2 regions of the Proteiniclasticum sp. genome follow, and region 2 is predicted to be linked to the other one. Evidence: predicted binding sites of a transcription regulator. Region 2 holds the regulator's gene; the other holds the start of a gene.

Region 1 (3,432 bases), on a different contig from region 2:
TTGACCTTTTCGATGACTACGGAGCCTTCAACCCCGCCGTTGAATGCGATCTGTCTCAGCGGCTCTTCAAGAGCACGCTTGACAATGTTGATGCCCACAAGCACATCTGGATCATTGCTTGTCAGTTCTCCGACCTTATCCATGACGTTGATGTATGCTGTTCCGCCACCGGCTACGATGCCTTCTTCAACTGCAGCCTTGGTTGCAGCAAGAGCATCTTCCATTCTCAGTTTCTTTTCCTTTAGCTCTGTTTCTGATGCGGCACCAACCTTGATGACAGCAACGCCGCCTGCAAGCTTCGCCAGTCTTTCCATGAGCTTTTCCTTGTCGAACTCTGATGTGGTTTCTTCGATCTGAGCCTTGATGACATTCACTCTGTTTTCAATCTCGGATTTTTCACCCTTGCCGCTTACAATGACAGTCTGGTCCTTGTTGATTCTTACAGAATCAGCACTTCCAAGCATATCTAAAGTAGCATCCTTAAGTTCTCTGCCCAGCTCTTCAGATATGACCTGTCCACCTGTAAGGATCGCGATATCCTGAAGCATTTCCTTTCTTCTGTCACCGAATCCTGGTGCCTTGACTGCCACGCAGACAAAAGTACCTCTCAGTTTATTGACTACAAGTGTAGCGATTGCTTCACTTTCGATATCGTCGGCAATCAGGAGAAGCTTTCTTCCTGTCTGGACGATCTGTTCAAGTACAGGAAGGATTTCCTGGATGGTATTGATCTTCTTGTCTGTAATAAGGATATAAGGATCCTCAAGAATAGCTTCCATTTTCTCGGTGTTTGTTGCCATGTATGCAGATACGTATCCTCTGTCAAACTGCATACCTTCAACCACTTCAAGCTCTGTTCCGAAGGTCTTTGACTCTTCGATGGTGATGACGCCTTCAGTGCCTACTCTTTCCATGGCATCTGAGATGAGCTGGCCGACTTCTTCGTCTCCTGCAGAAACTGCAGCGACTCTTGCGATGTCTTCCTTGCCTCTTATAGCGATGCTGTTGTTTCTGATTTCTTCTACAGCAGTTTCTACAGCCATCTTGATTCCCTGTCTGATGAACATAGGGTTCGCACCCGCTGTCACATTCTTGAGACCTTCCTTGATCATGGACTGCGCAAGAACGGTGGCTGTTGTCGTTCCATCACCGGCAACATCGTTTGTCTTGGTGGAAACTTCTTTTACAAGCTGTGCGCCCATGTTCTCAAAAGCGTCTTCGAGCTCGATTTCCCTTGCGATGGTCACACCATCATTTGTGATAAGAGGTGACCCGAATTTCTTTTCAAGAACGACATTTCTTCCCTTGGGCCCCAGTGTCACCTTTACGGTATCTGCAAGGATGTCTACACCCTTCTGCATTGCTCTTCTAGCTTCTTCACCATATATGATTGTCTTAGCCATAACTTTTCTCTTCCTCCTATTCTACAACTGCAAGTATGTCACTCTGTCTGACTACAATGACTTCTACACCATCATGCTTCACTTCTGTTCCCGCATATTTGGAGAATAGCACCTTGTCTCCAACTTTGACTTCCATTTCCACCTTATTGCCATCTATGAATCCTCCTGGACCCACTGCTATGACTTCAGCTTCCTGTGGTTTTTCTTTACTGGCTCCTGTAAGAACGATTCCTGATTTTGTGGTTTCTTCGGCTTCCAGCCTCTTTAAAACTACTCTGTCACCTAACGGTCTGATCATTTGACATTCCTCCTAAAGAAAAGTATTTTTAGCACTCACACAAGGAGAGTGCTAACATCTATTTCCTATTATAATTTATTTGATTCTGATTTCAAATATAATTTTAAGGTCTTTCTCTTAAATATCGCATAAATAAACGAATTAAACCCGTTTATCATCCATTATCAAAGAAAATCTCTTTTTTTCTTTCATTTACCCCGCCTTATATCTGACACAAAATCATGATATCATTATTCATGAAACAAGGCGAGAACATTCTCGTCTGACATTATAATGGAAGAGGTGAATGAGGCAATTGACATAACCTTGTGATTGCCGGATCTATGCACAGAATGAAGGAATATCTATATGCACTTATAAACTCGCTCATGATCATCTCCGGTTCAGTCATCCTAGGTCTGAACATAAGACTTCTCTACTATTTCAATATTCCCAGGATTCAGGCGTTAAATGAAGAATATTCAGGAGGACTCATCCGTTCTAACTATGACATCCTCATAGACTATCTTAACCCTTTCTATAGAGGAAAGCTTCAGCTTGATGGACTCGCCATGTCCCCGCAGGGAGAATTTCATTTCTATGAAGTGAAGGTCATTTTCGACCTCATCTATATTCTCTTTGCAGTCACGCTCATCCTGTCTCTCTTCATCTACATGAGACAGAGAAGAGAAAGAGAACTCGTCTACATGAAAAAAGCGGCCATACTGACTTTCATCATCCCAGTCATTCTGGGGATCCCTTTCATCGTGGACTTCTCGAAAGCATTCGTCATTTTCCACGAAATCGCCTTTTCCAACGACTACTGGATCTTCGACCCGAGGATTGACCCGGTCATTAAGATCCTACCCGAATGGTTCTTCATGTACGCGGCATTTCTCATTCTCATTCTGATGCTTCTATCTGCTGTTCTCTTCTATGTCATCGGAAGCCGCAGCATGAGGAAAAGCGGAAAGAAGAGCTGAGATGCTTTCTGGCAGGAACCTTAAATTCTATAATTTTAGCATTCACCGGGAGATTCTATAGTGGAACTGCCTGGTGAGAAAAGTAATATAAAGAGGTGCAGTTATATGATCAGAAGTCTGGATGTACCAAAGGAAGCCGTACGGCTCGCCTTGACTACACGAGAGGAAGAAAAGGAACTCATCGCAAAGCTTGAAACCATGGGTGCAAAAGCTGCGGCTGTAGATATTGGAGGCAATGTCTCAATCAGCATCACAAAAATACTGGAACGGGCTCTTGTTGCATCAAAAAGAGCAGGACTTATTCCGGAAGAATACGCCTCCGAAGGAGCCGTGATGGGTGCAGCAAGAGATGCACTCATGCAGATTCTGGAAAGATCCAACAATCTCAATGTGGGCGGAAAAATCGGACTTGTCCGCATGGGAGAAGATATTGCCGTCTGCATATATGTCAGTATCGGACTTCTTCATCTCAATGAATTTGCCATAGGCATCGGGCACCGTACCCTATCCGTTTAGAAGAACATACAGGATCATGAGGAAGCAGGTATCTATTTCAGATGCCTGCTTCCTCTATATTATCAAAATTTCAGAATATTATATTATAGTTGTTTACATTTTTTCCCGGAGTATGAATCAGTCAATTTCGCGCTATATATTTCTCAATACCATTAATATATCACCCGTTTTTTTGACATTCAAAGGGATACCGGACAAGGCTCTTCCTTGCAAAGGTCTTCGCTCCTCCATATAATAAGTTAATTCATGAAAT
Region 2 (3,432 bases):
AAGCATCAGCTGACCCTGAAGCTGAAGTCAGCGAATATGAGAACGATATTGCACTGATTACCACACTGCATCATTTTGAAGACTATCCAAGTGGTATAGACTGGAATGAAGTGAAGAATGAAGATGCTCCTTTTGCTATAGGCGAGACAGGTCCGAATACAGAAGAGGCTCTATCTCTGATCGATAAAAACAAACCTGGTCTGTTTAAACGGATAATTGCAAAAAGTGCATTTAAAGAAGAATCGGAGAAAATTCTGGAAGAAGCCAGAAAGATGGATGATGAACTTTACAAAGCATGGGAGAACAATAAACAGATTGCCGATCGTATTCTCACAAATGACAGGGAAAGTTATCTGGAGGCGCTTGAAGATATCAAGATAAGTGAAGAACTTGGCTACTATATAAGAAGCATGGATTTCAGCTACACGGATGACGATTCGTTGAATGTGGAATTGTCCCTTAGTATCGACGACTTCATTCCGGTTGAGTATAAAACGCTGACGCCCACCGGACGATTATCGGTGAAGAAGTATACCAAAACTGATTATTATGAAATTGCAAACCAGTTTGTTTCCGGTCTTGTGCTTAGACTGTCCAGAAATCTTTTCAATCTGCTGCCCATTGAGGATGTTTTAGTCAATGTATGGGAGAGTGAAGAGAATAAATACAGCCATGTGGAAGAAAAGAGAAGAATTCTTTCTATTCTTGTGGACAGAGAAGCGTTTGAAAAGATCAGAATGGAAGAGGTTAACCCCTTCGATGCTCTGGAATATTTCAGGCATGAGGTGAGATTTGTCAGAACAAGAGGATTCAATGAGGTAGGAGAGCTTTCAAAATAATTCTCCTTTATTTCTGTCTGGTGAGTCCGTACGGCCATGATGCCAAATTCAGACTCAGAGACTCGGACTGGTAAGACAGGTCATAATTTGAAAATGAGGCGCTAGTGGGCGTCTCTTTTTAAAGTCATGAATATGATGTGAATTCACTTCACACGTCTTAATGCTGATTTAATCTGAGCGGGATACAATAGGAGAATATTGAATCAGTGGTCATTTAAATGAACCGGAAAATGGGAGTAATTTGAAGATAATCAAAGGAAAAAACAGCTATTTTACGTTAATGATGAAGTTGGGTGCAATTAGGTTATCATAGGGTATTTACAAATAACATCTGAGATGTTATTTTTATATCGTAGCTGTTAGCACTCAAAGAGTGCGAGTGCTAATAAAGAGGTGAAAAGAAATGTCAAATGAGATGGATAGGAGAAAACTGGATATTCTAAAGGCGATTGTCACGGACTATATCATGACCGGTGAACCCGTCGGATCCAGAACGCTGGAGAAAAAATATAAATTAGGAATCAGCTCCGCGACCATCAGAAACGAGATGGCAGATCTTGAAGAACTTGGGTATCTTGATCAGCTTCACTCATCTTCAGGAAGGATTCCAAGCGCAAAAGGATACAGGATGTACATCGACAAGCTGATGACACTTGAATCGCTGAGTGCTGAAGAAGCTCAATTTATTGAAGATAAGATCATCACCATGGCAGCCTTTGAAATTGACAAAATCATGAAACAGACAGCGATGATGCTATCAGAGCTGACTAATCTTGCAGTCGTTGCAAAGAAGCCGAATTTTTCAAAAGCACATGTCAAAAACATCCAGCTGATACAGGTGGAGGTTAATACCATCCTGGCTGTGATCATGGTAGATCATGGGACAATCACCCACAAACTGATCAAACTGAATCACACCCCGGAACCTGAGGTTCTGACGAATATCTGTAACCTTCTCAATCTGAAGCTGAAGGGTATGAGTATTGAAGACATCAATCTTCATATCGTGAACAGTCTAAAGAATGATCTTGAAGGGTATGATGAGCTGTTTCTCTCCATTTTGTCAGCAGTATATGACAGTCTGAATGAAGAAGCCAACGAAGATCAGTATTTTGTGGATGGAACATCCAAGATTCTGAATTATCCCGAGTTTTCGGACATCAGTAAGATGAAGGACTTTTTAGGGCTACTAGAACAGCCTGAACTGCTTTTTCATGATCTGGAACATTCAGATTCAAGGGATGAGATGGTCATCACTTTAGGTGATGAATTAAGTCTGCCCGAGGCCAAAGACTTTACGATTATCACTACCAGTTACAAGATCAATGACGAGAATATGGGAACGATCAATCTGATCGGACCGAGACGTCTTGATTATTCAAAGGTAGTGTCTATCATAAACAACGTAAAAAAAGAGCTTTCTAAAAAGCTCAACGAGGAGGATGTAAATGACGGAGGATAAGAACAAAGATCTCGATGACGCCTTGAAAAAGGAAGAAGAGCAGCAGGAACCCGTTGGAAATGATGCGGAGATAAGCGAAGAGGTTTTTGAAGGAGATTCTGCAGAGGCTGAGACAGATGAGGTCAAGAATGAAGACCAGGCAGAAAACACGATCGATATGAAAGAACTGTTCAGAAAGAAAAAAGAAATGCTCGACAGTATAAGAAAGCTTGAAAATGAAAATCAGGCGCTGAAAGACAGACTGGCCAGGATCAGTGCAGAATATGACAACTACAGAAAAAGAACACAGAAGGAAAAAGAAGGTATCTATTCAGACAGCATAGTAGAAGTGGTCAAAGAACTTCTCCCTGTTCTGGACAATCTTGAAGCATCACTTCAGGTTGAAGCAAAGGATGTAGAGTCCATAAGAAAGGGTGTCACAATGACTCGTACCCAGTTCATGGATGCGCTTGAAAAGCTGAACGTCAAAGCGATTGATACAGAAATGCCTTTTGATCCGAACTTCCACGATGCGGTAATGCATGTGGATGATCCGGCCCTCGGAGAAAAGGAAATCGTACAGGTTTTTCTAAAGGGATATCAGAGAGATGAAAAAATAATCAGATATAGCGTAGTAAAAGTCGCAAATTAGGAGGAATATTAAAATGGCAAAAGTAATCGGTATAGACCTTGGTACAACAAACTCAGTAGTCGCAGTTATGGAAGGTGGAGATCCAGTCATCATCACCAGTTCAGAAGGTGGAAGAACAACACCATCAGTCGTATCTTTCCAGGCTAATGGAGAAAGACTGGTAGGGCAGGTAGCAAAGAGACAGGCAATCACAAACCCTGACAGAACCATCGCTTCTGCGAAGAGACATATGGGAACAGATAAGAAGTATCACATTGATGGAAAAGATTATTCACCACAGGAAATTTCAGCAATGGTTCTTGGAAAGCTGAAAGCAGACGCTGAATCCTACCTGGGTGAAAAGGTGACACAGGCTGTCATCACAGTTCCTGCATACTTCAATGACTCACAGAGACAGGCTACAAAGGATGCAGGAAGAATCGCGGGGCTTGAAGTCCTTAGAATCATCAACGAGCCTACTGCCGCATCACTTGCTTATGGTCTGGATAAGACTGATGAAG

Evidence for each region. Region 2 encodes HrcA, which represses chaperone genes, less so after heat shock. Its sites were predicted from a motif close to TGTTAGCACTCNNNNNNNNNGAGTGCTAACA; they were not measured.
Region 1: a site for HrcA is predicted at 1,728-1,758, ahead of groES (co-chaperone GroES). Genes of this name have one in related genera too.

What each region holds. Positions count from the first base shown of each region.
Region 1 covers NZ_DAMBTF010000032.1:22,330-25,761, forward strand. The annotation lists gene groL (chaperonin GroEL) at 1-1,403, opposite strand, end outside; gene groES (co-chaperone GroES) at 1,420-1,701, opposite strand; gene RTX25_RS13295 (TIGR01906 family membrane protein) at 2,034-2,663, shown strand; gene RTX25_RS13300 (HutP family protein) at 2,769-3,179, shown strand.
Region 2 covers NZ_DAMBTF010000006.1:39,498-42,929, reverse strand. The annotation lists gene RTX25_RS04700 (DUF4236 domain-containing protein) at 1-839, shown strand, start outside; gene hrcA (heat-inducible transcriptional repressor HrcA) at 1,243-2,301, shown strand; gene grpE (nucleotide exchange factor GrpE) at 2,288-2,932, shown strand; gene dnaK (molecular chaperone DnaK) at 2,946-3,432, shown strand, end outside.